4 regions of the Lentibacillus songyuanensis genome follow, and region 2 is predicted to be linked to each of the others. Evidence: riboswitches for the same ligand, from Rfam matches in the RefSeq annotation. Region 2 holds a riboswitch; each other region holds the start of a gene.

Region 1 (7,670 bases), on a different contig from region 2:
ACTTTATGATGTTAACCCGTTAACCAATACAGAGGCCAAACGGGTTGATGTGCTGGAGACCATTACAGAATCCATGTTAGCTGCAGCTGGTGATACAGGATCCAAGGTGGGAACAGGCGGGATGAAGTCAAAACTGTTGGCCGCAAAAACAGCGACATCCCTAGGTGTACCGGTATTTATTGGCCAAGGCGAGGGGCCACATAAATTGCTTGAGGTGCTGAGCGGGAATGGGGATGGCACGTATATTACCGGTGATGCTGCTCGATCGATAAATACAAGGAAACAATGGATCTCCCTTCACTCGGAGACTACAGGGAATATTTACGTTGACCAAGGAGCCGAAGAAGCAATTTTGTTTCACGGAAAAAGTTTACTGCCGGCGGGTATTTTTAAATTGAAAGGAACATTTCAAAAAGGGGATGTGGTGCGAGTATATGGTTCAAGAGGGTTGCTTGGTAAAGGAGAGGTTAGCTGTTCGTCTGACGAATTAAGGCACGTTATTGAGGGGAAAACGTTGATGGCACCCTTTGTTGAGGTCATTCATCGCGATGGCTGGGTAACTGAACCAAAAATCAGGGAGGGATTGATATGAATGAAGTATTACAAAAAGGGCAAGCAGCCAAACAGGCAAGTTTTGCGTTAACCACTGCTACAACTGAAGAACGCAATCAAGCATTAGAATTGATTGCTGATCAACTTTTAGGGGAAAAGTCTGTAATCCTGGTAGAAAATGAACGTGACCTTGCAGCGGGGAAGGAAAAGGGGCTATCAGATGCCATGCTTGATCGAATCATGCTAAATGAAGCCCGCGTGAACGACATGGCTCAGGCGATTCGCCAATTGGTGCTGTTGAAGGATCCGATCGGTGACACGCTAGATATCATTGAAAAGGAAAACGGTCTGCAGCTGCTAAAAAAGACAGTTCCAATTGGTGTTATCGGGATGATTTATGAGGCCAGGCCAAATGTAACCGTAGACGCTGCAACTATTTCCCTAAAAACAGGCAATGCTGTGATTCTTAGGGGAAGCTCCTCGGCCAAGTTTTCCAATCAAGCGCTTGTTGCCATTATCCATCATGCTCTCGAAAGAAGTGCTTTGCCGGTTGATGCCGTGCAATTAATCGAGGATACGAGCAGGGAGACGGCAAAAGAATTATTTCACTTAAATGATTTTCTGGATGTGTTGATTCCTCGTGGCGGGAAAAGTTTAATTGATACGGTTGTAAAAGAGTCAACGGTACCAGTAATTGAAACTGGAGCTGGAAATTGTCATATTTATCTTGATGAAACAGCGGATCCGGGCATGGCAGAAGCAATTGTTTTGAATGCCAAGCTGCAGCGCCCATCCGTCTGTAATGCAGTTGAATCACTGTTGATCCACGAGAAGTGGCTTACGGAAAATGGGATCGGCCTGTTAGATACCCTGATAGCAAATGGGGTAGAAATATACGGAGATGAAGCGGTTTGTGCTCTATTTTCTCAGGCAAAACGAGCAACGGAGGAAGACTGGCACAAGGAATATCTTGGTCTTTGCCTCAGTGTGAAACAGGTTGATTCCTGTGAAGCAGCAATACAACATATCAACCATTATGGCACCAAACATTCGGAAGCAATTATTACCGAAAACACCGCACATGCCCAACGTTTTCAGCAGCAGGTCGACGCGGCGGCTGTTTACCATAACGCTTCAACCAGGTTCACCGACGGAGCTGAATTTGGTTTTGGGGCTGAAATTGGTATCAGTACGCAAAAACTGCATGCTCGCGGACCGATGGGATTACGTGCGTTGACATCAAGTAAATTTTATATTTATGGAAACGGCCAGGTGCGGGAATAAGTTGGTACACGGAGGGTTTTTACATGCAACGTGATTTACCCGCCGCGTGCATTCTCAATTTTATCATAAAATGGGGATCTCATAAAATAACAAAAATTTAAAAGACCTACTATACAAATGATAGTAGGTCTATCATAAATTCAAACTATTTTTTCTTATGGTCGATAAATAAATTGAATCGGAGTACTAGATGGTATTACAACAGATTCTTTAGATAAACTTCCTGTCGGTTCACCATTAGCGTTTAATATAGCAAAATATATATTTTGACCATTTTTATATGCTGTATCAAGGTTGCTATCGCTCATACCACTCAATGTTGCTGCTATGGAACTCGCAGCACCAGGTATAGCAAAAGGTTTAATAAAAGACGCCATTCCAGAGATAATAGAAAACCAACCTACTGATTTTTTCCTCTGATCTAGCATTTCTCCAAGCTGATAATTTGAAAGATAACCAGTTTCAGCAATTGGTTTACCTACATCAATCATTGTAGATTGGGGTTGAAAATTTTCTTGTTTTCCTTCATCATTATCATTAGAAGAAGCAAAACAAACAGGAACAAGCAACGTACTAGACATAAGCATTACGGACAAGATCGACACGATAATCTTTCTTTTCACAATTAGCCTCCTAGTATTTTAGTCTTTTGACCTTATAAGTAAACGATAACATAGTATGATAAAAGAGTCTAATAATTTGAAAGGATGAAAATTATGAAGCCTTCGATAAAATCGTTTAAAAGATATTTAATCGGAAATGTATTAATCGCTACATTGTTAACAATAGTATCCTATCTTAATTATCAAAGTAATGATTCCTCAATATTCTCTGTAGTAAATTTTACTCTTGTAATTGGAATTGTTATGTTCATTGCTTCCATAATTTCATATATTGCAATAAAAGTATATGAAAAAAAATAGAGATGCTAGCAAAATTCAATTATTTTCATTTCAGTACTCAATTTTTTTCGCATTTTGTGTTTTATCATTACTTTATCCCCCCCTCCTGTTAGAGATGGGGGTCATAAGGAAATTCCAATTCATCAATAACAGAACGTGAGAGAGCCGGATTATCCGAGTGTTATGGGGTCAATCCCCACTGCATTAACGCGTTAAAGCGGTGGGGGCTGACCACTTGATTGCTGGGCTACTGGCTGGAAAGCGAGTCGCGATAAGCCACAAAACCGCTGATAAAAGTGGTAAAGCCGCCGATAAACGGCACAACTGTCCGTAAAGCAGATAAGACCACCGTTAAATGTTATAACTAAAAATTGAAAGTCGCTATTTCCTGCATTACTCCGGTTTAAAATAGTAATTTTTATTCGTCTATCCCAGTGTGTTTGGAAATAATTAGGGTCAATCACTCGTGTAATACGAGAGATTGACCCTTTAAACTTTACACCCAAATTTCCTTTGCTAATTCAACAACGAATGCTAACTTGTTCCACTGTTCATCTTCGGTTAGTTTATTCCCATGGTGTGTTGATGAAAAACCGCATTGAGTACTTAAGCATAGTTGTTCGAGCGGAACATACTGAGAAGCTTCTTGAATCCATGCCTTGAGTGCCTCTTTAACCTCAAGCTCCCCACTTTTAGAAGTTAAAATTCTCAGTACCACCCGCGGATCATTTTTTGGGATATATTCCAGCGGTTTAAAATAGCCTGAACGATCGTCATCGTACTCCAGGAAAAAGCCATCTACGTTTTCCTTAGCAAATGGGTTGGTGCGATTTGGGCGTAACTGCCTTCAAATGCCCAATTAGATTGAAAATTTCCCCGGCATAAATGTGTGGTTACAACCAAGTCTTCTGGTTTGTTTGGCCAAAGCTTCATTGACAACCTTTAATGCGATATCAATTAGTTCTTGTCTGCTGAATTCACTGTTACTATACGGAAGGTTTGGCAACCGCACGACCACCGACAATTTCGTTAAATTCAATAAAATCTTTCTTTCTTTTGTATTATTCTGGATGGATTGGCGATTTCATATCATGTATTGCGTATAATACATGATATGAATCGCCTTGTTTACATAAACTTAAGCCTTCAATCGATAGTCCAAGTTATGCTTTTTCAACGTCTTATCTTCTCCAAATAAAAAGTGCTTTTCCATGTTAGGGGAATATTTGGAATTAACAGTTTCTAAACCAACCGCTTCCGCCACTGCACGTAACATAGCGGGAGACGCCCCGCAGCATAAACCGATATAATTTAAACCAATGTCTTTTGCTTCCTTTGCCCATGCTGCAAGCTCATACCGGTTGTGATAGAGCGGGTCAAGCGCAGTTGGGAATGTTGTTTCCAATGGCAAGTGACAGCTGCATCCGCCATCGGGTAAGTTAAAGAACGTTGGATGGTCTTCACTGGTCCGATATGGAATTGGCAACCCTCCAACATATCCTTCGACATGATTGCGGATACTGGCAAGGTACGGCTGCATGGTATCCGGTCCACGGAAGCAGTTCATGCCAACAACGAGTGCTCCTTTTTCAGAAAGAAGTTTGCAGGCTTCTTCAACCGTGTAGCCATCCCGTAAAATATTTTCACCCATCAGTCCAAAAGTGATGACGGCTGGCAATCCTTGTTTGGTAATCTCCTCTAAGGCAATTAACGCTTCTTCGTAATAGTAAAAAGTTTCTCCATTAATGAAATCGACATCTTCTTGTTTGCACCATGACACCATTTCGGCAAACATGCTTCGGACCTGTTCCTTTGATGCTGGATCCTGCGGGTCAAATATATTTGTATTGGAGATGTTCCCGGCTACAAGAGCTTCTTCAACCGGGTGCTCTTTGGCAACTTCTTTCGCTAGTTGAATGGCGTTACGGTTTAACGGTTCTAACAGATTCTCCTTGCCAATGATGCGCATTTTCTCTCGGTGCGCATTGTATGTAAATGCCAATACAACGTCAGAGCCCGCATTCATATAGTCCCGGTATGCCTGTTTAAGTGCTTCCGGATTATCCAGTGCAACTTCCGGTACGAATGAACCCGCTTGTAAATACCCCCTGCGTTCCAATTCAAATAGATACCCTTCTCCGGCAATAACCGTACCTTCTTCCAAACGTTGTTCCAAACTGCGCTTTGACATGATGTTTTCCTCCCTTAATACTTGGTTATATATTTGGTAAAATAAAAAGCTCTCCACTTATAAATAAGAAGAGAGCCTGATACCAACAGCTTCAGCTCTTCTTATCTTCAGCATAACGCTTCTGGAATTAGCACAGTACACATGTCTGTTGCTGAGGCTTCCAAGGGCCAGTCCCTCCACCTCTCTGGATAAGAAAAAATTCAATTTATTTAATTATTAGAGCCTACTATACGGGCAAAGCAGGAAAATGTCAAGCATGAATTTTGAGATACGGGGAACAGGTACAATGTTCCGCGTTGCCGGGACATGACCTGTTCCCCGTATCTCTCAACGTGCGGAACCCGTGCGCTACTCCAGCCAAACCGGAAGAACGCTCAATCAAACTTCCACACTCTTTTTTAAATAAGATCCATACTCAGGTACCGCTCGCCGCTGTCTGGAGCCATGGATAGCACTTTTTTGCCAGGGCCGGTTCGTTTAGCTACTTCAATGGCGGCATAAACAGCTGCTGCCCCGGAAAGGCCGATAAAGATGCCCTCCTGCTGTGGCAGCTGCCGGAACATTTGAATCGCATCTTCATCCTCGATTTGCATAATTTCGTCATAAATGGAGGTATTTAAGATTTGCGGTACAAATCCAGGACTTGTGCCAACCAGCTTGTGCGGTCCAGGTTTTCCACCAGAAAGCACGGGTGATCCTTTAGGTTCAGCTACTGTAATCGCTAAGCCTGGGATTTTGTCTTTTAACACTTCACCGGTTCCCGTAATCGTTCCTCCGGTTCCAGCCGTACAGACAAAAGCATCAAGCTCTCCATTCATTTGTTCATAAATCTCGAGTGCAGTTGTTGTTCGGTGGATATCCGGGTTCGCTTCGTTCTCAAATTGCTGCGGGATAAAACTGCCGGGAATTTTTTTTTGCAATTCCAAAGCTTTTTTAATACAACCAGGCATCTTCTCCTCGCTAGGGGTGAGAACAACCTTTGCCCCATAAGCCTTTAAGATATTTTTACGCTCTGCCGTGCTGTTATCGGGCATTACCATGATAGCGTTATACCCCTTTGCGGCGGCATTCATGGCCAGCCCGATTCCGGTATTGCCACTGGTCGGCTCGATAATGGTTGCCCCAGGCTTCAGTATCCCTTTTTCTTCAGCCATTTTAATCATATTGTAAGCGGCACGGTCCTTGACACTTTTACTCGGATTAAACAATTCAAGCTTTACATAAACAGCAGCAGCCCCCTTGGGAACCAGCCTATTTAATTTGACCACAGGTGTTTCCCCGATGAGTTCCGTTATGTTTTGCGCAATGGTCATTCTAACTCACGCTCCTTATTTGCTCATGAATTTTTATCAAAAACATGAATTCCTAGTGGTTTACTATATAATTAATCATACCAATTTCAAATGAAAATGCACAGCATTTTATTTGCTTTCACAAAATATAGGCAAAAATCTATTGGAAAAATACCCAAAGCATGCTACAATCATTTTAATTCATACTAAATTTATGAGAATTATTTACTTTAATCGAGGTGAAATACGATGGAGTTGACGATCGATGCTGTATCTAAGCAGTTTCCGAATAAGCAAGAACACCCGTTACAGGTGCTGGATAATATTCAGCTAACCATAAAGAAAGGAGAGTTTGTTTCGATATTGGGTCCATCGGGATGTGGAAAGTCAACATTGTTATCTATGATTGCCGGGCTGCAAAACCCAACATCCGGAGCGATTTTCTTAGATGGCGAAATAATTGATGGAGCTCATCCGAATCGGGGGGTGGTTTTTCAGGAAGCAGCATTATTCCCATGGATGAGTGTCAAAGAAAATGTCATGTTTCCACTGCGGAAGAAAATGAGCAAAACAGAGCAGGTGCATACAGCAAATCAATATTTGCGGATGGTACAGCTCAGTAACTTTCCTAATCACTACCCTCATGAGTTATCTGGCGGGATGCAGCAGCGGGTGGCGATTGCCAGGGTGCTGGCTATGAATTCGCAGGTGTTATTAATGGATGAACCATTTGCCGCGTTGGATGAGCAAACAAGAAGTGTCTTACAGGATGAGGTTGAAAAAATCTGGCTGGAAACGAAAAAAACGGTGATATTTGTCACACACAGTATCCGCGAGGCGATTAAGTTGTCTGACCGGGTGCTGGTTATGGGAGCTCGGCCGGGACGGATTATCCAGGACTTCGCCATAGGACTTGATCGTCCTAGACAACAGGAGGATATGGCAAAATGGGAAGAAAAGATCATGGCGATTTTAAAAACAGAAATTGACCAGGTAATGAAGGAGGAGCTTGACTATGCGGGTAGCCATTAAACGCCTCATCTTTTTTGTGTTACTGCTTGTTATTTGGCAAGGAATTGTTCTCCTTCACATTTGGCCTGAATCGATGATACCGAGCCCGCTTTCTGTTTTTGAAGCCATTTATTCAGGCTTTAAGGATATGACACTTGTTTATGATTTGATGGCCAGTTTTCGTCATCTCATCATCGGCTTGATCATCTCGATTCTGGTCGGCACCGGACTTGGATTCTTTCTTGCTAGTATAAAAACAGCGGATGAAACACTGGGTACTATGATTCTGGCATTACAAAGTGTACCAAGTATTGTCTGGGTGCCACTGGCAATTATTTGGTTTGGTTTAGGTGAAACGTCGATTATTTTTGTTGTCATTATTGGGGGAACCTTTGTGATGACAATGAACATGCGAACAGGTGTAAAAAACGTGCCGCC
Region 2 (7,670 bases):
AATATCCATTGTCACGGATGGTTAGTTTGTTACCATCTTTAAATTGGAACACGTACTTGGAGGTACTTCCATCGATGTTTGCGTGATGAACGACTCTTTTTAAGTTGTCCCATGAATAGGTGTATTCAGTTTGTGAAAATAAAGGCTGATAAGAGATGGCATTATCTGACAATACTTGATGATGCTGTGATGCTGCATAGAAAACAAATAAGCTTAAAACAACACTCATGATACTAAGTGAAACAGGAATTTTTTTGACATAAAAAATAGCAGGAAGAAGGGCTGCAACCAGTAACAGGAAAAATCCTGCGCCATATAACCAATATACGCTTGGTGAAAGAAATACAAACCAGTTTTCTTTCGTATAGTGGACATTGTTAGCAATCGCTATAGGCACAAACAACAAAAATATAGGAGCTGCAACTGCTACGACGATGCTGATGGAGATAAAAATATGCCGGGCTTCGTAATACTTTTTCATCCAAGAGCCTCTTTTCTTATATGTTCAAAAGTTAGCGCTTTGTTGTTAACCTGTGCTCAAGTATACTATAAAAAATAGCAAGCTACTATTTTTTTATTTGAATATTATAAAATTTTTCTTTCTGCTTGCAGTTCCTTCGACTGTTCCCGCCTACTTCTGCTATAATAAATGCAATCTAAACAAACAAGCAAAGGAGGGTCCCTTATGACGTTATCATTTTATTGGTACCCAAACTGTGGTACATGCAAAAAGGCAAAGAAGTGGCTGGATGACCACAACGTTGATTATACAAGCATACATATCGTGGACAGCCCGCCATCAAAAGATGAACTGTTGGAGTTGATCAAAAAAAGTGGGCAGCCCGCAAAGAAGTTTTTTAATACGAGCGGGAAAAAGTATCGTGAGGGGAATTTTAAGGAAAAAATTAAAAATGCAAGTATTGGGGAAATGGCAGAAATGCTCGCATCAGACGGGATGTTAATTAAACGGCCGATTGTAACGGATGGCCAGAAGGTAACGGTTGGATTTAAGGAAGAACTATTCCAGGAAAACTGGTTATAAATGAAGATGAAACACTAGAAATAAACAGGAATACCTAGTATAGTTATAGTATTATTTTAATGAATTAACGGAGGGGATTTCAATGAGTTTACCGGAAGACTTATTATATTCAGAAGAACACGAATGGGTAAAAAAGGAAGATAACAACGTACGAATCGGGATTACTGATTTCGCGCAAGATGAGTTGGGTGACATTGTATTTGTTGAATTACCAGAAGTTGGTGACGATATTGAAGCAGACGAGCCTTTTGGAAGTGTCGAATCTGTAAAGACAGTCTCGGAGTTATATGCACCAATCAGCGGTAAAGTCGTTGAAGTGAATGAAGAATTGGATGACAGTCCCGAATTCGTGAATGAATCACCATATGAAAAAGCATGGATGGTCGTTGTTGAACCTTCTGATGAATCAGAATTAGATGAATTGTTATCTGCAAAACAATATGCGGAAGTTATTCAGGAAGGCTAATTTTCCCATGAATGCACGTATCGTACCAGAAGGCTGGCTTGCACCTTGAAAATGGTGTAAAGTCAGCCTTGTTCACATCATAGGCTAATGTTGCAAGGACTTTTTTGCTTGATTTATGAAGGAGTGCTGTGGGATCATGATACATGAATCGGATAAAGTGATTATTGTTGAGGGGCTAACCGATAAAAAGCAAATTAACAAGGTGATCACAGAAGACTTGGAAATTGTCTGTACGAATGGAACGCTTGGTGTGGAACGGTTTGACGAGCTTTTATACACGTATGATTTAGATAATAAAGACGTCTTTATTTTAGTTGATGAGGATGAATCGGGGATCAAGCTGCGTAAACAATTGGCCCGGGAATTGCCGCATGCCAAACATTTGTATGTCAGTAGTGAATTTCGGGAAGTAGCAACAACTCCTGAACAGGTACTCGCAACAATCTTGGCAGGCAAACGCATTGACGTTAATCCGATATTTTTAATGTAGGGTGATTCATGTTGCAACAGTTTACAGAGGAAGTAATGACAAAAGAGAATTATTTCGTATATATTTTTACCCCATTGTGTGGCACATGCAAACTGGCTAGAACAATGCTGGATAAAATTGAATCGGTTCATGGCACAGACGTTTTCTATGCGATGAATGCTTCACTAAATCCGGAGTTTATGCAGAATTACAAGATTGAAAGTGTCCCATGCTTGTTAATCAAACAGGGTGGGGAGATTAAGGAACGGGTGTATGCATTCCGCTCGATTGGCCATATCTATCATTATCTACTGGAATATAAACCGGAACTGTTTGCGAATAATGCTTAAATTAGGAATTAGCGGACTATTTATTGCCGTATTGACACTTCAGAATTTAAGTGCTAATATCAATTTCATCATTAGCAATTTAATATGCATTATCTCTTATCTTGAGCGGTGGAGGGACTGGCCCTATGAACCCGCGGCAACCTTCAAATAATTCGTTTGAAAGGTGCCAATTCCTGCAAAGTTTTTCTTTGACAGATGAGGGAACGTGAAAGTATAATGACGTCTTTCTGTTCTCTTAACAGATGGGCGTTTTTCTGTTTTGGCGGGGTATAATAAGTGATAATCAATCGTCTTACAATGACACCGACTCAACCTTACTGGAATGATAACAACGGAAAAGGAGGACTACACTTGATTTCAATTGATGGGTTAAGCAAAGTTTATACATCTAATAATAAGAATATTACTGCTGTTGATGATTTAACGCTAGACATCAAGGAAGGTGAAATATTCGGCGTGATTGGTTATAGCGGAGCCGGTAAAAGTACCTTTGTTCGGCTGCTGAACCGATTGGAGGAGCCGACAAGCGGGCGAATTGTCATTCATGGGAGGGAAATCACGAACATGAATGCGAAACAGCTCCGTCTGGCACGGCAAGAGATTGGGATGATTTTTCAGCACTTTAATCTGCTTTGGTCACGTACGGTAAAAGATAACATTGCTTTTCCTTTAGAAATTGCCGGTGTGCCAAAGGTGAGACGGGACAAGCGGGTGCAAGAATTAATTGACCTGGTAGGGCTTTCTGAACGGGAGAATGCCTACCCGTCCCAGTTAAGTGGTGGACAGAAACAACGGGTTGGCATCGCTAGGGCGCTGGCAAACGATCCAAGAGTATTATTGTGTGATGAGGCAACATCGGCGCTTGATCCGGAAACAACCAATTCCATTTTGAGTTTATTGGTTGATATTAATAAACAGCTTGGATTAACCATTATTTTAATCACTCATGAAATGCACGTTATTCGTAAAATTTGTAACCAGGTGGCAGTAATGGAAAATGGCAAAATTGTCGAGCAAGGAGATGTGCTGGATGTGTTTTCACGGCCGAAACAACAAGTGACGAAACGGTTTGTAGAACAAGTAATGGGTGCAGCAGATGATCATGAGGATATAACTGAGTTGATAAATATTCATGATCGCGGAAAAATTGTTCGCTTGCATTTTATTGGAGAAACCACGAATCAGGCACTCATTAGTAAGGTGGTAAAGGAATTTGCGATTGATATCAATATTTTGCAGGGGAAAATTACCCAGACACAAGCTGGAGCTTATGGGACATTATTTGTCCAATTACTGGGTGAAGCAGCTGATTTGGACAAGGCAATTGATTTTATCCGAACTACCTCAGTAGAAGTGGAGGTGGTGCATGATGCTAGCTGATTTATTTCCGAACCTGAAAATGGAAGATTTTTGGGAGGCCACCTATGAGACGTTTTATATGACCATCTTGGCATTGATTGGCACGTTTATCCTTGGCATTTTGCTCGGACTGCTGCTATATCTGACGACCAAGGGTGGTATTTGGCAGAATAAGTTAATTAATTTTATTGTTGCTGCGGTGGTTAATATTTTCCGAGCAATCCCGTTTATTATTTTAATTTTGCTGCTATTTCCATTCACTAACTTTTTAATGGGAACGATACGGGGACCGAATGCAGCTCTTCCGGCATTAATTATTGGAGCTGCCCCATTTTATGGACGATTGGTGGAAATTGCCTTAAAGGAGGTGGATAAAGGGGTTGTAGAGGCAGCTAAATCCATGGGGGCAAAAACAAAAACCATTATTTTTCGTGTCTTGCTCCCAGAATCCATGCCAGCATTAGCTTCCGGTTTAACCGTCACAGCGATTGCTTTGATCGGTTATACCGCAATGGCAGGTGTTATCGGTGCCGGTGGTTTAGGGAATTACGCTTATTATTTCGGATTCCAGCGGCGTGAGTTCGACATTGTGTTTGTTTGTACTGTTGTTATTGTACTAATTGTATTTATTTTTCAGTTCATTGGAGACTTTATTTCCAATAAATTAGATAAGCGATAGAAAGGCGTAAGTGCCCATTTAGCGGCGTATGGACTGCGACCTGACAAGAAGGGTGGTTCGGTGTTGCTGCGCAAAGCAGCGGTCTTAACCAAACATTCCTACCGCAGGAGATAAAGGAAACATGCCACTAAAACAGGGGTATGCCGACGCCCGAGCGACAGCCCGTTCTTAGTCGGCCTTCCTTTGTCCGCTGAAACGATGTTGATTTATCGTACGGAGGTGAAGGAAGTCCACTAGCCGCCGGGCACTGAAGCCAGACAATTTGGAAAAGGGGAAAAATTATTATGAAAAAGATCTTAGCAATTGTTTCTGTATTTGTTTTACTAGTTTTAGCAGCATGTGGTAATTCCGATGAAGGTAAAAAAAGCGATGACGGCAGCACAACCATTAAAGTTGGAGCAACCAGCGTTCCGCATGCCGAGATACTAGAGAAAGCAAAGCCAATCCTTAAAGAAAAAGGGATTAACTTGAAAATTGAAGAATACCAGGATTATGTGTTGCCAAATGATGCCCTTGCAGACGGTGATTTAGATGCAAACTACTTCCAGCATATACCTTATTTAGAAAATGCGATAAAAGATACTGGATATGATTTGGATTATATTGATGGCATTCATATTGAGCCAATGGGTGTTTACTCGAAGGATTTTGACAGTATTGATGATGTGAAAGATGGTACGGAAGTTATTTTGAGTAATTCCGTGGCAGATCATGGACGTGTATTATCCTTATTTGAAAAAGCTGGGCTTATTAAATTGGATAAGAGTAGCAATATGGAAGAAGCAACTCTGGATGACATTGTTGAAAACCCAAAACACTTGAAGTTCTCACCAGATTATAATGCAGAAATATTACCGGAACTGTACAATTCCGAGGACAATGTTCTTGTTGCCATTAATACAAACTTTGCAGTCGGAGCTGGATTGAAACCTAAGGATGATGCACTTATTTTGGAAGGTGAGGAATCACCGTATGTAAATGTTGTAGCAGTACGTTCGGAGGATAAAGATAATAAAGCATTGAATACGTTAGTTGATGTGTTACATTCAAAGGAAATTCAAGATTTTATTTTGGATAAGTATGATGGCGCGATTGTTCCCGTCGGTGGCGAAGAGTAAAATTGTTATGCTTCATTAGTGAACGTGGAGTAATTGACAGTATAAGGATGTAATTAAGGGCATTTCATGAAAAAGAATGATTATCTTTTTAATAGCAGGTTATTTCACTTACTATGAATCATTTGACGTTTATACGCGTTTTGTAATGGGAATTGTCCTTGTGTTACGCTTATATTTGTAAATAAAATGAAAGGATGATTCACTATTCATAGTGGAATACGGATGAATTACACTCCCGAAATGGAGAAGGCGATGCAGCAGTCTCATGGAATTGGTTATGCCGAGTACGGGAGGAAGCTTGACAAACGACTCATTGTTGAGAAACGAAGACAGCGAGAGTATGAACAATGTAAGCATGTGGTAGCAGAGATCGATAGTCATTTGCATAGATAAAGATAATCAGTGCTGGTAACTCTTTAATGAGGCGCCAGCACTTTTGTTTGTCGTGAACATTTATTTAGAGATACAATAGTATATGACGGTTGAATACATAACGTGCTCGTAAATGTCCGATTCTGTTCTTCGTTTGCAGGACGCAGTTTACAAAGGTGATACAACTGAGCCGAACAAAGGGGTTGGCCTTTTTTCTTATTATCAGTGAGTAAAAGGCATCTCCACTGAATGAAGTTTCACTTTATGTTAGACTAGAGATACAATATAAATCTTCGTGTTATTATCATCTGAAAGAGTTGAATATACATTCGAAATGATATAAGATTGTAATGAGAATAAATTGAGAATGGATATTTATCCATTTGATAAATACACACATTAGCAATTGGAGGTATCGATATGGCAGGATCAACACTAGAAATTAAAGATCTTCATGTATCAATCGAAGGGAAAGAGATTTTAAAAGGTGTGAACCTTACAATAAAGGGTGGCGAATTTCACGCAGTAATGGGACCGAACGGAACAGGTAAATCAACCCTTGCATCCGCAATCATGGGTCATCCAAAATATGAGGTAACTCAAGGAAGTGTTTTACTGGATGGAGAAGATGTATTGGAAATGGAAGTTGATGAACGTGCGCGTGCCGGTCTATTCCTTGGTATGCAATATCCAAGCGAAATTAGTGGGGTAACAACTTCTGACTTTTTACGTTCTTCCATTAATGCACGCCGGGAAGAAGGCGATGAAATCCCATTAATGAAATTTATTAAAGAAATGGATAACACTTTAGATTTTCTGGAAATTGATAAAAACATGGCACAACGCTATTTGAACGAAGGATTCTCTGGTGGAGAGAAAAAGCGGAACGAAATTCTCCAATTAATGATGATCAAGCCAGAAATTGCTATTCTGGATGAGATCGACTCCGGATTGGATATTGATGCGTTAAAGGTCGTTTCAAAAGGTATAAATAAATTGCGTGACGAAAATTTTGGATGCCTGATCATTACACACTATCAACGTCTATTGAACTATATCACACCAGATGTCGTGCATGTTATGATGCAAGGCCGTGTTGTTAAATCAGGTGGACCAGAGCTTGCCCAGCGTCTGGAAGCTGAAGGCTATGACTGGATCAAAGAAGAATTGGGCATTGAAGATGAAGCCGCTGCTGAAGGGCAAAACGCGTAAACGTTAGGAGGGGTATTATGACGGTTGAAACAAAGTTGCCATACGATCAAGCTTATATCAAACAATTTTCACAAGATAGAAATGAACCAGACTGGATGCGGGATTTACGTACACACGCTATAGAACAGGCGGATGTACTTGAAATGCCGAAACCGGATAAAACAAGAATCGGTAAATGGAATTTCAGCCAGTTCAAACATACAGCTGAAGGTGACAAAATCACTTCACTGGACGATCTGCCGGCGGAAATTCAGGAATTTCTGGATAAGGAAAACAAACCGGAAAACCTGTTAATCCAACGAAATAATACAGTTGCCTATGCATCATTAACAGATGAATTAAAAGAAAAAGGTGTTATTTTCACCGATATATTTACGGCTTTAACAGAGCATGAGGAGTTAGTGCAACGGTACTATATGAAGGATGCCGTATCCATTGATGAACATCGTCTGACCGCCTTGCACGCTGCGCTAATGAACGGTGGTGTATTTGTTTATGTGCCGAAAAACGTTCAATTAGATAAACCGCTTCAATCGATCTTTTGGCAAGAAGATCCAGAAGTAGCGCTGTTTAATCATGTTCTTGTGGTTGCCGATGATAATA
Region 3 (7,670 bases), on a different contig from region 2:
AAGTTGATATAGCAGCTGCTCCAGAACCGTGGGGATCCGTGTTAGAATTGAAGGAAGGGGCAAACGTTCTGCTTGATTCCGACGAAGTTTCTTTCGGTGAAAAATTACCAGCAGCTGTATTCGTGACAAGTTCCGAGTTTGCAAAAGATAATCCGGAATTGGTGCAAAAAATGGTCGATGCCCATATAGAATCGATTGACTATATTAACGAACACACGGATGAATCCATTGATATAACTATTCAAAGTATTGATGATATTACTGGACAGAAAATGGAGCGTGATGTCATGGAAAATGCCTGGAAACGCACACATTTCGTCTATGATGTGGATGTAGATACGATTCAAAAATTTGGTAACTCTTCTTTTGATTTACAATTTCTTAAAGAAAAACCCGATTTTAGTACGTTTGTTGACAAGCGTTTTATTGAATAACCAAAAGCCAGTCTTTAATTTCATTCATAAAGGCTGGCTTTTTAGTATCGAATTTGGGTCTATCCCGTTGTCCTGTTATGATGGGGTCTTAAATAATATTGAAATTCCCATTATTAGGAATAACTCAACACGGGGTAAATTATCTTTGCGTATATACTCCATACGCATTAGGGCTACCGAACGAGGGAAAAAACCCCCTCGTTCGGTCACTCAACACAAACGGCCGGGCGCTCTTTACCCGGTCCTCGTCTAATAGTTTATAGTCGTGATTCTTTGGCCAATACGGATAATGCCTGTTTTAAATCCTGTTTTAAATCATGGGCCTGTTCAATACCAACGGAAAACCGCAATAACCGATCATCGACACCGCGCCTTACACGTTCCGCAACCGGAATGTCGGCATGGGTCTGGGTTGCCGGGTACGTAATAAAGCTCTCGACACCGCCAAGACTTTCGGCAAATGTGATCAATTGCAGCTGCTGCAGGAATGAATCAACCCATTCGCTTTGCTGGAGGCGGAATGATAGCATGCCGCCTTTTCCCGGGTAAAGAACATCCGCTATTTCCGGTTGTTCACGTAAAAACGCGGCAATTTCTTGGGCGTTTTGTTGGTGTTTTTCCATTCGCAGTGAAAGAGTTTTTAGGCCCCTGATTAATAACCAGGAATCGAATGGGGACAACACCCCACCTGAGGCATTATGAATCATCGCTAATTGTTCACAGAGTTTTGGCCCTTTTGCCGCCACTAACCCCGCCAGCACATCATTATGCCCGCCAATATATTTGGTTGCACTATGAATCACAATATCTGCACCCAATTCGAGTGGACGCTGCAAGTAAGGGGTGAGGAACGTGTTATCTACAATTACTAACAGCTGATGTTTACGCGCAAGCTCGGCAATCTGTTGGATATCCACTTCCTGCATTAATGGATTTGTCGGTGTTTCAAGTAAAATCGCTTTCGTATTGCCGGTGATCAGCTGCTCCGTTTGAGCTAAGTCGGAAAAATCACTGTAGGACGTCTGAATCTGATAGTTTTCTGCATAAAGATCGAGTAATCGGTATGTACCGCCATAGATATCTTCTGTAACGATGAGCTCGTCACCAGATCGAAAAAGGGAAAATATTAACTGAATGGCAGCCATACCGGAACTACAGGCATACGCTCCATCTCCGCCTTCTAAATCCGCGAATGCTGACTCTAACAGATAGCGGGTTGGATTTTTGGTGCGACTGTAATCGTAACCGGTGGACCGGCCGAGCCCTTCATGTTTATATGCGGTTGATAAAAAAATCGGTGGATTAACAGCACCTGTTGCTTTATCACTGTAGCTTCCCAGTTGTGCTAACTTTGTTTCGATGCTTCTCTCTGTCATGTGATCATCTCCTGATAAAATGAATTTATTCCATATTCTCAAATACGAAAATAGAGGTCTTTTCACGTTCATGCGGGAAAAATATAAAACAGCCTCCACTTAAAAAGAAGAGACTGTAATATAAACGGTTGATGCTCTTCTTATCTTTCAAGCATGGCGCTTCTGGAATTGGCACAATACCTGTTTGGCTATTACAGGCTGTTGCCGAGGCTTCAAAGGGCCAGTCCCTCCACCTCTCTGGATAAGAAAATAGTATTTAAATTTTAGAATATTAATCAATACTTTACAATTATCTAGCTGGAAAGTCAAGCAAAAATTATGTAACAAACATATGATGGAAAGGATCTGCTATCAGCAGTTTCGCTAGGAAAGTTTAGTCAGTAGCAAATGGTGATAACGTTTGTTTTCCTTCGTAATTCCGTCATTACTGCTGTGATTCGCTGGGATGCTGACAGACGATGTTTTGTGCTATGATAGAGTAAAGGGGAGGTACATAATGGAGTTTACATCAATCGATTTTGAAACTGCTAATGCAAAACGTTACAGTCCATGCGCGGTTGGTATTGTTGTGGCCAATGAACATGAGATTGTTGATGAATATTATACGCTGATCAACCCATTAATGGAATTTAGTTCGTTTAACATTGCTATACATGAAATCACCAGTCGGGACATTGAAAATCAGCCTACATTTGCTCAAATTTGGCCGACATTACGTGAATATCTTCATAATCATCTGGTTATTGCTCATAATGCTAGTTTTGATATGAGTGTTATTCGTAATACGCTGGATTATTTTCAGATTCCATATCCGGAGCTGGATTACTTGTGTACGGCAACTATTTCCCGGAAAGTATGGCCACAGCTGCGGAATCATAAATTAAATACAGTCGCAGCCGAGCATGGAATCACATTTGAACACCACCACGCCTTAGAAGATGCCCGGGTGGCGGCGAACATCTTTCAACATGCGGTGGACCAGCATGGTGGTGTACTGGATTCATTACTTACCCATTGTCAAATGGATAAAGGCCGGATTTATGAGCATGGGTACAAAGCTCCGCGTATGAAACAGGTCAAAAAAGCCCGAAAGCTTTATTTCTAGTGGCCGATAGGGAGAGATGGTATAGTTACTCTCACTTGATATTATTAATGGCTATTTATATTTCATTTTTAGTGCTTTATGTGCGTTTTTTAGGTCATTTTGCAATAACTTTTCCAAATCATATGCCGGATATTCTCCTTTTTCGAACATGTATGAAAATACATTGGCATGGGCTTCAATCGCTTTTTGCAAGTGCTGATTTAATGTTTCCCTTAGTTGAGGAGTAGCGACTTCTGTGATGGAAGCGGCATAATTTTTCACACACGATTTGGTTAAAACTAATAAGTCGCCAGCGTAAAAGCTGTTTCCAAGCTCGCGAAACCCCTCTTCCCCTTCTGTCTCTCTGGGCGCCAACGAATAAAATTGTGTAAGTTCCTTTAAATTGTTTTCCATATCTTTAATACATTGCACATACAAATTACGGAGCATGTTATCTTTGACGTCACCAACCGCATGCTTTAATTTCATTAATCCGATCGATTGAAATGCTACAAGTTCGTGTATTTCAAGTGTTTCATGCCAAGCGAGATGCTTTGGGCGGTTTTTTCTTGATGTTTCCATTGTGTCAGGTTCCTCCTTTAAACTAGTCAATTTCACTATATTCAACAACCCATGATTAGGTACTGTATAATGTGATTTTGGGCGATAAGATTGAAAAAATAGTGCTATATTCATAGGAAGTAAAGTGATAGTATAATAGTATGAAGGGTTAAGTGTTTGGACTTTTAATACAAAGGAGAGGTTACATATGGCATTATTTGATGAATTGCAGCACGAATTAGCCCCGGATCGTGTTACTAAAAATGAAACGATATTGGAGCAGCATAGCAGTGATGAATCCTATCATACCCCACATTTGCCGGAAGTAGTCGTTTTTCCGGAAACGGCCGATGAAGTGAGTACTATTATCAAATTGGCAAACAAGTACGGGCAAACGGTGGTTCCATTTGGGGTTGCTTCCAGTTTGGAGGGGAATGTGATCCCGTATGAATCCAGTATTGTTGTAGATTTTTCACTAATGAATAAGGTGTTGGAAGTACGGGAAAATGATTTTCTTGTGCGGGTACAGCCTGGGGTAACACGATCCCAGTTGGATAAAGAATTGAAAAAGTATGGGCTATTTTTCTCGGTTGATCCGGGAGCAGATGCCACACTTGGCGGGATGGCCGCAACAAATGCAAGCGGTACAACGGCAGTAAGGTATGGAATTATGCGTGATCAGGTAAGGGATATGGAGGTCGTTCTTGCTGATGGATCGATTATTCATACGGGTAACCTGGCAGCGAAGTCCTCTTCCGGTTATCATTTGAGCGGTATTTTTGTCGGATCGGAGGGGACGTTGGGCTGTTTTACCGAGTTAACATTACGCATCTATGGAATTCCAGAACATGTGATGGCGGCACGGGCTGCGTTTGCCAGTGTAGACGACGCCGTAGAAGCGGTCATTGCCATCCTGCAAGCTGGCGTTCCGATCGCACGTGTGGAATTGGCGGATGCTCAGTCCATCAAACAAATGAACCTGTTTAGTGATACAGATTATCAGGAAGTGCCAACTGTCTTTCTGGAGTTTCACGGGAATGAGGCAGGACTGAAGCAAGATGTTGATTTTACCCGTGATATCGTCATGGATTATAATTGTCAGGATATTGAATTTGAAACCGATACAGCGGGTAGAAACCGGCTATGGGAAGCAAGACACAATGTTGCTTATGCCTATATTCATGGTCATCCTGGTAAGAAACAGATGGTAACCGATGTCTGTGTGCCGATTTCTGAGCTTGCAGGTGCGGTAAAGGATGCGCGAATTGCCGTTGAATCATCTGGACTTGCCGGTGGGATTGTCGGTCATGTTGGGGATGGTAATTACCATATCTTGTTAATGGTTGATGTCAATGATGCAACGGATATTGAAAAGGCAAATACGGTCAATGAGCATATTGTTACCTATGCACTTGCCCGCGGTGGTACCTGCACGGGTGAACATGGAGTCGGTGTTGGAAAACGGAAATATCAAGCAAAGGAGCATGGAGTGTCACTTGAGGTTATGCGCACAATTAAGCATGCTCTGGATCCTAAAGGTATACTGAATCCAGGTAAAGTTATATAAGGGACAGCCCCACCATGTTATTGTGGTGGGGTTATTTTCTAAATTTTGTTCGTTCGAAGTTATTCTTTTTTACAACTGCCCATGCCGGGAGTACCTCGAAGCCGGGAGGAAGTACCTCGAAGTCGGGAGAGAACGCCCTGAAGTCGGGAGAGAACGCCCTGAAGTCGGGAGAGAACGCCCTGAAGTCGGGAGAGAGCGCCCAAAAGTCGGGAGAGAACGCCCTGGAGTCGGGAGAGAACATCTCAAAGTCGGTAGACAGCTTCCCGAAGACGGTAAGAATACTTCAAAACTCCAACCTGCTGAAGAAACAATCAGGCAACCCCCATTTGATTACATTTATGCCGCCTTAACGGGCTGTAGACCCTCACTTCAAGATTTTGAGGTAAAACTAAAAAAGATAAGTGGGGGTCAACTGCATGACAATGGTCCGATTCTGTTCTCAGCCTGCACGATGCAGGTCAAAAAGCGTTGCAACTCAGGCCACTGAGTTCTTAGTCTTTCTCCAGTCTCAGTGGGAAAGAAGGGAAACTCTCACTGTATGAAGTTTTCACTTTATCCTCAGTAGTAAGAAATCATAATTATTTTCACACCACTAATGATTATTTCCTAACAGTTTGGTACGATAGCATAAAGAATGAAGTTTCATACATATGGAAGTTGTTAGGAGATGTTTAATTTTGCACAAGGACTTATTCATTGCTTTTTTTCGTGCTGGAATGCTTGGCTATGGCGGCGGATTGTCGGCAATTCCACTGATGCATAAGGAAGTAGTGAAGACGTATCAATGGATGGATGACGATGAGTTTTCCGATATACTCGCGCTTGCCAATACATTGCCGGGACCAATTAATACGAAATTGTCTGGTTATATTGGCTGGCGGCTGAAAGGTTTTTGGGGATTAATTACATGCACTATTGCAACCGTACTGCCGACTGCTTTTTTAATGATTTTATTACTTACGGTGCTTAACAAATATAAAGACGTGCCGTGGGTGCAGGGAATGTCAAAAGGGGTTCTGCCGATTGCTGGCGTAATGATTGGGGTTTTAGCGCTGGACTTTATTAAAAAATCTAAACAACTGCTTGGCTGGGTTGCAACGATAATGCTCACTATCCTAAGCATTGTTGTGATGGAGGTATTGGGAATACACCCTGCCATTCTCATCATTGTATTGATACTTTCTGCCTTATTTTCGAAAGGGAAATCGAATGAAAGGCAGGCTGACGGGTCATGATCTATTGGAAAATATTTTTAGCAAATTTCACCTCGAACCTTTTGGGTTATGGCGGGGGGCCGGCAACGATTCCGCTTTTGGAGCATGAAGTCGTGGACCGTTATCATTGGTTTACCACCCACGAATTCAGCGAAATGGTCGCACTTGGCAACGGGCTCCCAGGTCCAATTGCAACAAAATTAGCTGCGTATGTAGGGTATGATGCAGGGGGAATCCTGGGTGCATCCATCGGTGTTTTTGCATCAGTGGCACCATCGCTTGTGATGATGATCGCGTTGTTGGGGTTATTAATGCGGCATAAGGAATCACCGAAAGTGAAACGGCTGACAAAAATTATCCGGCCGACAATCGCTGTACTGCTCGGTGTGATGACGGTTGAATTCTTTCATAACTCATACGTAGAAATCGGATGGATACATATGGTTATTTTAATTGTCGCTGGCTACTTTTTATTGGAGAAACGCGGAATCAGTCCAGTATATGTTGTGCTGGGTGCATTGCTTTATGGTGCCTTATTTTTGGCCTAAAAAAGAGAAAAATGAAAATAAAAGGGCAATCTCTAAGTCATATAGGAGATTGCCCCGCTTTTTATTGCTATTTAAACCAATCTGAAATAAAATAAGAGAAAGAATATTTTATAAAAATGCGAGCAGCATCTGTAGGGGAGTGGTTTTTTGAAAGGGCTTACACAAAAGGATAACGAATTTTCCAGCATGTTACAGCGTGCACGACGGAACACATTGGGGGATTTATTGGCTAGAACGCGGGATCGGACTCCGGATAAATTGGCGTTCATGTATCAGGATAAGCAAGTAACATATGCCGAGCTGGATGCTTTGGTAAACCAGACAGCATGTGCCTTTTTAGCAAAAGGAATGACAAAGGGCGAAATGGTTACCGTTATGTCAAAAAATAGTTTGGATTTCGTTGTGACAAATTTTGCGTTAGCTCGCATTGGGGCAGTGATGATTCCGATCAATTACATGCTGTCGATCGAGGATGTGCAGTATATTGTTGAACATGCTGAGGTCACTGGTTTTATTGCGTCTGCGGAATATGCTCCTGTTTTAGATCAAGCATCCAATTCTAAGGTGCAATATCGCTATCTGATGGACATACCGGCGGAAGCGCAATTGCCAGAAGAATTGTCTTCATGGGAAACGCTGTCCAGGAGTCGTAACGGACAACCTGTAACATTGGTAGAAGCAGCGATTGATGATGATGACTTGGCACATGTATTATATACCAGTGGTACCGAATCACGGCCCAAAGGTGTCATGCTAACCCATAAAAGCCTGATCAGTGAGTATGTCAGCAGTATTGTTGATGGCCACATGGAGGCGCGGGATGTTGCAATTCATGCGCTGCCGCTTTATCATAGTGCCCAGCTTCATGTGTTTTTGGGACCAAGTG
Region 4 (7,670 bases), on a different contig from region 2:
GATATTGATAAAGTAAACTTCATTTACGTTTCAAGGCCGATAACCAGGCATGTGTTCTCATGAATACATGCCTGGTTTTGGACTGGTAACAAATTCAATATCAAATAACTAATAAATTTAACTTTACATGCATCTTCGTTTCTGTTATTCTATTAACGATTGATTAATCATTCGTTAATAAGAGGTGACTTAACAATGCCATTATCCGAGGAACAACGGTTAAACATGATAAAAAGACGGGAGAAAATCCTTGATTGTGCCATTCATCTTTTTGCATCGGAAGGATATGAAGCCACGACAATTAAAAAAATTGCTGAATCTGCTGAAGTGAGCTTTGGGAGTGTGTTCACATACTTTAAGGACAAGGAACAGTTGTTTTTGGCTTCTGTCGTTGAACCACTTAAAACTTTTTCAGAGCAGGTATTGGATTTCAATGCGAGTACACAAGAGCCACTCGTTGAGTTAAAAGAGATGGTGTCCAAACATATTCAATTGTTTGCTGAGGTAAAAAGCTATTTAACACTCGTCGTACAAGTGGTCGGGCAGCCCCATCGTTATCCCGCTGCATTTGAGCAGCTCGACCAATTCCATGATCAATTAAGGGAAAAAATCAGTCGTCTAATCGAAAATGGACAGCAGAAAGGTTTACTTATAAAACAGGAACCCATGCCTGTAGCTACTGTTTACACAAGTTTGTTAATCGGCATTCGTTTAAATAATACAGACGCTCGTTATAGTCAAATATGGGACCAATATATACCACCAGTACTTCAGCTTTTTGGACCTATTCGCAAGTAGGTCTATTCTTTAATCTTATCAATGATTGATTAATCAATCATATAAGAGGAGCATTCATATGAAACTATTTCATTTTCACCCAGTGATTAGAATCCGGTTGTTTTTGCAATTTCTAACCACAATGGCAACAATGGCTGTCATCCCTTTTTTAATTATCTATTTTTCAGAACAGCTAGGAACGCTAATAGCTGGTTTTCTTTTTCTCGTTGTAATGGCCGCTAATATCACCGGTTCTGTCTTAGGGGGCTATATTTCTGATCAAATTGGTCGAAAAGACGTGATTTTATTAGCCGAATCCATTATCTGTGTTGGGTTTATAGGTGCTGCTATCGTCAATTCTCCCTGGTGTATATTGCCATATATCACCTTTGTCTTGTTTATTTTTATCCAATTTAGTACAGGAGCTGTTACACCTGTATATCAGGCGTTAATTGTTGATGTGAGTCAGCCAGAAAATAGAAAAGTAATCTATACATATGCTTATTGGCTAAGAAATATGGCCGCTGCAATTGGAAGCCTGATTGGTGCTTTCCTTTTTTATGATTATCATTTTTACATTTTTATTGGTGTGGCAATTTGTTTGCTGATTTCATTTCTAATCACGTATTTTTGCATACAAGAAACTTACATACCAAAGACAGAAAATATTAGCTTAACAAATGATGTAGATAAAAGGATACCATTTCTGCAAATGCTGCAATCGTATAAGAATGTACTTGCACATAGATTCTTTCTCCTATTTACAATGGCAGCTCTCCTGCTCGTATCTGTTGAGGAACAACTGACCAATTATATCGGTGTACGATTAGTCGACATGATAAATGAACCAGTGTCGCTACTGCCGCTACTTGCAGTCCATGTGGATGGCATGAATCTTGTTGGCATGCTAAAAACGACAAATACATTACTCATTGTTTGTTGTACGATGCTGATCACAAGTATTGTGAAGCGATGGAATGAGCGATTTGTTTTGTTAACTGGCCAGTGCCTATTCTTTATCGGTTATACTATTATGAGTTATAGCACGTTCCCATTGCTGCTAATTATGGCTATGGTTATAGCTTCCATTGGTGAAATGATGTATGCCCCTATACAACAAACAATGCTCGCTAACACTGTTCCTGATAATAGACGCAGTTCCTATATGGCTATGTATACGATTGCTACCTTTCTTGGCGTCAGTACAGCTGGTGTATTCCTCATTATTAGCAGCTGGCTTCCACCAATTACATTGACCATCATTATTGCGCTTATGGGTTTGATAAGCACAGGTCTGTTTTTTTGGTTAACGGTTAATGAAAAAATTGGCAAAGAAAAAAGGGTGATTGGAGGAAACTAGGTGGATGGTGGAGAGGAAAAATCTTTTTTTAAAAGTAAAAAAGTATAAAATTTGGCGTTGTTAATTTTACTGTCAGCGATAGCCATGTCCGGCTCCAGCGCCGCTCTCGCACGGTTCAGGCTTGTTCCCGCACGATTCGGGCAGCTGCCTTTGTTTCTCTGTTTTAAGTGGGATGAAAGGGCAGGTTAAAACCATCGCGTCCTGTGACAACGCCTGCACTAGCATGTTCTGTGCGTCGAAAAGCCCCACTGATTGAAGCTTCACCTTATCATTATCATTGTTTAATCCAATCTTACCCATCTGATGACGTTAAAATATTTCTCAGTATGTTAGCGAAGAGCACGTTAGTTTTTCGCTCCTATAGGATGGTGTGATACAATGATATATAATTAATATGCAGCTATTACAGATGTGGAATGCGAAACGTGTCTTCAAGGAGGAAGTTAAGGTGGATATTGCAGTTATTGGTTCGAACAATGTGGATTTAATTACATATATTGATCGGATGCCGAAAAAAGGTGAGACGATGGAAGCACCCAATTTTGCGATGGGGTGCGGGGGAAAAGGGGCAAATCAGGCAGTTTCTGCAGCCAAGCTGGGAGCTCAGGTGATGATGGTTACAAAAGTTGGCGATGATATGTTTGCCGATAATACGATTGCAAACTTTCAAAAACATGGAATTGATACCACGTTTACTAAAAAAGTTCCCGACACGACCAGCGGGGTTGCACCCATTTTTGTTGATGCCCATTCGGAAAACCGGATATTGATTATTAAAGGGGCAAACAACCATCTAAAACCACAGGACATTGACGAGGCGGCAGATAAACTGAAGCAATGCAAATTAATTGTTTTGCAATTAGAAGTACCGTTAGCAGCCGTTTATCATGCCATTGAATTTGGACATCAGCATAAGATACCGGTTATTTTTAACCCAGCACCGGCCACAAAGGCGTTGGATTTCTACTATGTTTCCCAGTGTGATTTTTTAATTCCGAATGAAACCGAATTAGAGTTGATATCCGGGATGCCTGTAGGAACGGAGGAAGAGGTGCGTCAAGCTGCACAGTTCTTGCTTGATAAGGGTGTGAAAAATGTCATTATCACGTTAGGTCGCCGCGGGGTACTCTGGGTTACCAATAATACGGTACAGCGGTTTAATGCATATACGGTTCAAGCTGTAGATACAACAGGGGCTGGAGATGCATTTATTGGTTGTTTCGCGCAATCGCTTGTGCAAACAGGTGATATCGCACAAGCAATCCAACGTGCGCAAGGCTTTGCCGCGTTAAGTGTGACCAAAAACGGCACTCAAATTTCCTATCCAACAGAGGGTGAGCTGATAGCATTTTTGGCTGAACGGAAATGTAGTGAATAGTCTTATTCTTATTAAGTGAGGATGAGTTACTGCCTCAGTGAAACCTCGGCACCGCCAAAAGATACACATGGTGCCAAATTCAGAAAAAGGCTAGGAAGCGATCCGAAGATGAGAGGTGTCATGAAACATTTGTTGATAAACAAACCTTCTTTTTATTGTTGAGAGAAGTTTTTTTGTTTTTGCAACAAAGAACGGGGTGTTTAAATAACCCTTACTTTTAGGGGTTAATGCGACAAATAGCGACAATTTGCTAAAATATTGCGCTTGTGCTAGTGCAACATCCCATTTTTTGCTAGAATATGGGGAAATGATTATGTTTTGAATCTAAAATAGAAAGTGTTGTTAATTTATGGAACAAGCTGCATTAATTAGTATCGTTGTCATACTTGGCCTGGGGATCTTTTCGCAATGGCTTGCATGGCGTATTCAGTGGCCTTCGATTGTGATTATGTCGATTGCGGGGCTATTGATTGGCCCTGTTTTTGGACTGATTAATCCACAAGCGGCGCTGGGTGATTTATACAGTCCGCTGATTTCCCTTGCCGTTGCCGTTGTTCTATTTGAAGGAAGCTCAAGTCTTGACGTACGAGAACTCAGAGGTATCTCCAAGTCCGTATTTCGAATTGTAACTTTTGGTGCTTTCCTGGCATGGATTGGCGGGTCACTCGCTGCTTATTATATCGCCGGCCTAAGCTTGGAAGTTGCTTTCATTATTGGCGGATTGTTCATTGTAACCGGTCCAACGGTTATCATTCCATTACTCCGGCAGGCCAAATTAAAATCGCGGACAGCAACCGTGTTAAAATGGGAAGGAATTATTGTCGATCCATTTGGTCCGTTGCTCGCGCTGTTTGCGTATCAAGTGATTAAAATTCTGGTCAATGAGCATTTGTCCTTCCAATATTTATGGAATTTCTTTTTGGGTGCAGTGTTCGCTGTGATTCTTGGTTTCATTATCGGAATCTTGGTTAGCGTTATGGTCAGCAGAGGATTGTTCCCAGAATACTTGAAGTCACCAATTATTTTATCATTTGTCTTGCTATGCTTTATGATCGGCGAAGTTGTCATGCATGAAACGGGAATGTTGGCAGTAACGGTTATGGGGCTAAGTATTGGGCGTTCGAAAAAATATGTATCATCAATCGAAAATGTTGGTCATTTTGTTGAAAATATCTCCGTGATTCTGACATCAACTATCTTTATTCTACTGACTGCCTCGCTGACACGAGAGGTTATTGGACAAGTTTTCACACTGCCAATCATTGGGTTCGTCATTGTTATGCTATTCATTGTCAGGCCGCTTTCGATCTGGATTTCGACGATTAAAACGGAACTTTCCATCGCAGAGAAGACACTGATTAGCTGGATTGCGCCACGTGGTGTAGTTGCGCTTACGGTTTCCGGTTATTTTGCCTCCGTTTTAATCGATGATGGCTATCAAGATGCCACATTGCTCACGGCGTTAACTTTTGCGCTGGTTTTTATTACCGTATGTGCCCATGGATTTACGATCGGACCGCTGGCGAAAAAACTTAAGCTGGCTAGTTCTGAACCACCTGGTGTATTGATCGTTGGTGCCAGCAGTTTTTCAGTTGCGTTGGCCAAAAGCTTGCAGCAATTTAAGATTCCAGTGTTAATAACTGATAGTTCTGAGGACCGCTTGCAGCCAGCGATGGATAAGGGAATCGAAACGTTCCAAGGGGAGATCCTGGCCGAGCATACACAGTTCGAAATTGATTTTGTTCCTTATGAGACGATTCTTGCCATGACCGGTGATGCGGCGTATAATGCATTAATTTACCAGTCCTATGTCCCGGAATTCGGCTACAATAATACATTTGTCTTACCAGTTGAATCGCCTGACAGTGATGAAAAAGGAAAAGAGGTTGCTACCTCATTAAAGGCGCATTTATTGTTTGGTGAGGATGCAATTTTCCGTGAACTGAACCGTCAAGTGAACACGAGCTATTCGATAAAAACCGTGGAAATTGATGAAAAACATAAAGTGAATAAAGAAGATATCAAACGCTATGGAACGCCACTTTTTGTGAAAAAGAAAGATGATAGCCTTGAATTCATCACGTGGCGTCAACGATTTACATTGGATGACGGTGATGAGCTTGTACTGCTTGGGGAAACAAGAAATAAAAATTAACTTCCCGCAAGTATAAAATGATAAAATAGTTGCAATTTGCCGCCAAACTGATATGATAGGTACAATTCAATAAATGATTCCTTATCAAGAGAGGTCGAGGGACTAGCCCGGGGACACCTCAGCAACCTACCCATTTGGGGAAAAGGTGCTAATTCTAACAGGTGAAAGAACCTGAAAGATAAGAAGTGAATTCGTATCATTATTCCTTCTTATCGGAGGAATTTTTTATTTACATTTTTAAGGGGGTTAACAGCAATGTCTACAACAGAAACGAAAAAACGTGCACCATTTCAAGGAGACCATGTTGGAAGTTTTCTTCGCCCAGCACGGTTAAAACAAGCCAGGAGCCAGTATGCAAATGGCGAAATAACAGTGGAAGAACTGCGGACTGTTGAGGACGAGGAAATCGTGAAGCTGATCGAAAAACAAAAGCAAGTTGGCTTAAAGTCAATTACCGATGGTGAATTTCGCCGGTCTTGGTGGCATTTTGACTTTTTGGAAGGGCTGACCGGTGTGGAAGGGTACGATCCGGATAGTGGTTTGCATTTTGTCGGAATTGAAGCAAGGAATCGTTCTATTCGCATCACAGGGAAAGTCGATTTTGACGATGCTCATCCAATGCTTGACCATTTTCGCTTTTTAAACAATCATGTCGGTCCAGATCATGTAGCTAAAATGACTATTCCGAGCCCGAATATGTTACTTCTCCGGGGTAGCATTGATCCAAAGGTATATGGAACGATCGAGACGTTACTTCCGGATTTAACCAATGCATATAAAAAAGCCATTCAAGCATTTTATGATCTTGGATGCAGATATCTACAGCTTGATGATACATCATGGTCATCGTATTTATCGGAAAAAGGTCGGGCAGCTATTCGTGAACGAGGATATACACCGGAAGAGATGCAAAAAATTGCAGCACGGGCAATTAATGAAGCGATAGCCGAACGTCCGGATGATTTGCTAATTACCATGCATATTTGCCGAGGCAATTATCGTTCCCATTACTTTGCAGAAGGGTCGTATGATGCGGCTTCCGAAACAATTTTTAGTGAGCTGAATGTTGATGGCCTATTCCTGGAGTTTGATGATGAACGGTCTGGTGGATTTGAGCCGCTTAATTATGTGAACCGGGATGACTTATATGTGGTGCTTGGATTGATTACGACGAAAGTTGGCGAAATAGAGGACAAGCAACAAATTAAAAAGCGGATTAAAGATGCAAGTGATTATTTGCCACTTAATCAGTTGTGCCTAAGCCCGCAATGCGGATTTGCCTCTACTGAGGAAGGCAATGATATCAGCGAGGAAGACCAATGGAAGAAAATTCGCCATGTACTGGAGATAGCTGACGAGGTATGGTAATTGAATTCATGAGCCCCAACTAGAAATTAGCTGGGGTTTTTTGCGAGCCTATCCCTTGCGTTTCTTCACTAACATGCTCATCCCGCCAACAATGATGTTTTCTCCTGTCTGTTTTTTCACTACTAATTCTGCCGCAATGACTCCGCCAGTTTCACCCTTATCGATCTTATCTGTGACCTTCATATTGAGCGAAACTGTATCCTGGATGAATGTCGGATTCGTGAACCGGATTTTGTCCATCCCGTAAAAGGCGACAACAATGCCTGGTTCCAATTCAAGCAGGCCAGTCGCAATGGATAGCACGAGCATACCATGGGCTATCCGTTGCTTGAAAGGTGTATCTTTCGCGTATTCGATATTGGTATGTAAAGGGAACCAATCCCCGCTTAATGAAGCAAAATTGACAATGTCAGCTTCCGTGATCGTCCTTCCTCGTGAATTCCAAGTGTCACCGATATGATAGTCATCATAGTATTTATTAAACAATTAAGCTGCCTCCTAGTTTTGAAAGATAGGTGTTAGTTCGATTTGATCTTACTTATATTGGTTACGCAGTCTAAACTTTTGCACTTTTCCAGACGGGGTTCTAGGTAATTCCTCTACAAAAACGATTTTACGTGGTTTTTTATAAC

The links. Region 2 has a riboswitch for S-adenosylmethionine ahead of WMZ97_RS16770 (methionine ABC transporter ATP-binding protein). Riboswitches for the same ligand answer to the same signal wherever they lie in the genome.
Region 1: linked by a shared signal. The riboswitch ahead of WMZ97_RS11020 (homocysteine S-methyltransferase family protein) and the one ahead of WMZ97_RS16770 (methionine ABC transporter ATP-binding protein) in region 2 are both predicted to bind S-adenosylmethionine.
Region 3: linked by a shared signal. The riboswitch ahead of WMZ97_RS10995 (methionine biosynthesis PLP-dependent protein) and the one ahead of WMZ97_RS16770 (methionine ABC transporter ATP-binding protein) in region 2 are both predicted to bind S-adenosylmethionine.
Region 4: linked by a shared signal. The riboswitch ahead of WMZ97_RS20080 (5-methyltetrahydropteroyltriglutamate--homocysteine S-methyltransferase) and the one ahead of WMZ97_RS16770 (methionine ABC transporter ATP-binding protein) in region 2 are both predicted to bind S-adenosylmethionine.

The regions. Positions count from the first base shown of each region.
Region 1 is NZ_JBCLVH010000009.1:97,145-104,814, reverse strand. It holds gene proB (glutamate 5-kinase) at 1-592, shown strand, start outside; gene WMZ97_RS11035 (glutamate-5-semialdehyde dehydrogenase) at 589-1,836, shown strand; gene WMZ97_RS11030 (hypothetical protein) at 1,992-2,459, opposite strand; partial or broken gene WMZ97_RS11025 (5-methyltetrahydropteroyltriglutamate--homocysteine S-methyltransferase) at 3,235-3,741, opposite strand; gene WMZ97_RS11020 (homocysteine S-methyltransferase family protein) at 3,877-4,929, opposite strand; SAM riboswitch class I at 5,028-5,124, opposite strand; gene cysK (cysteine synthase A) at 5,328-6,242, opposite strand; gene WMZ97_RS11010 (ABC transporter ATP-binding protein) at 6,471-7,253, shown strand; gene WMZ97_RS11005 (ABC transporter permease) at 7,237-7,670, shown strand, end outside.
Region 2 is NZ_JBCLVH010000020.1:37,482-45,151, forward strand. It holds gene WMZ97_RS16745 (hypothetical protein) at 1-481, opposite strand, end outside; gene WMZ97_RS16750 (arsenate reductase family protein) at 686-1,042, shown strand; gene gcvH (glycine cleavage system protein GcvH) at 1,125-1,508, shown strand; gene WMZ97_RS16760 (toprim domain-containing protein) at 1,645-1,998, shown strand; gene WMZ97_RS16765 (thioredoxin family protein) at 2,007-2,327, shown strand; SAM riboswitch class I at 2,421-2,529, shown strand; gene WMZ97_RS16770 (methionine ABC transporter ATP-binding protein) at 2,679-3,707, shown strand; gene WMZ97_RS16775 (methionine ABC transporter permease) at 3,697-4,365, shown strand; gene WMZ97_RS16780 (MetQ/NlpA family ABC transporter substrate-binding protein) at 4,650-5,483, shown strand; gene WMZ97_RS16785 (hypothetical protein) at 5,706-5,876, shown strand; gene sufC (Fe-S cluster assembly ATPase SufC) at 6,276-7,067, shown strand; gene sufD (Fe-S cluster assembly protein SufD) at 7,085-7,670, shown strand, end outside.
Region 3 is NZ_JBCLVH010000009.1:88,572-96,241, reverse strand. It holds gene WMZ97_RS11000 (aliphatic sulfonate ABC transporter substrate-binding protein) at 1-434, shown strand, start outside; gene WMZ97_RS10995 (methionine biosynthesis PLP-dependent protein) at 692-1,810, opposite strand; SAM riboswitch class I at 1,948-2,058, opposite strand; gene WMZ97_RS10990 (3'-5' exonuclease) at 2,307-2,915, shown strand; gene WMZ97_RS10985 (spore coat protein) at 2,967-3,476, opposite strand; gene WMZ97_RS10980 (FAD-binding oxidoreductase) at 3,664-5,022, shown strand; gene WMZ97_RS10975 (hypothetical protein) at 5,037-5,372, shown strand; gene WMZ97_RS10970 (chromate transporter) at 5,697-6,257, shown strand; gene WMZ97_RS10965 (chromate transporter) at 6,254-6,784, shown strand; gene WMZ97_RS10960 (acyl-CoA synthetase) at 6,971-7,670, shown strand, end outside.
Region 4 is NZ_JBCLVH010000032.1:4,500-12,169, reverse strand. It holds gene WMZ97_RS20105 (ferredoxin--NADP reductase) at 1-8, shown strand, start outside; gene WMZ97_RS20100 (TetR/AcrR family transcriptional regulator) at 196-798, shown strand; gene WMZ97_RS20095 (MFS transporter) at 857-2,137, shown strand; gene rbsK (ribokinase) at 2,586-3,515, shown strand; gene WMZ97_RS20085 (cation:proton antiporter) at 3,865-5,670, shown strand; SAM riboswitch class I at 5,749-5,855, shown strand; gene WMZ97_RS20080 (5-methyltetrahydropteroyltriglutamate--homocysteine S-methyltransferase) at 5,926-7,038, shown strand; gene WMZ97_RS20075 (MaoC/PaaZ C-terminal domain-containing protein) at 7,087-7,524, opposite strand; gene WMZ97_RS20070 (class I adenylate-forming enzyme family protein) at 7,573-7,670, opposite strand, start outside.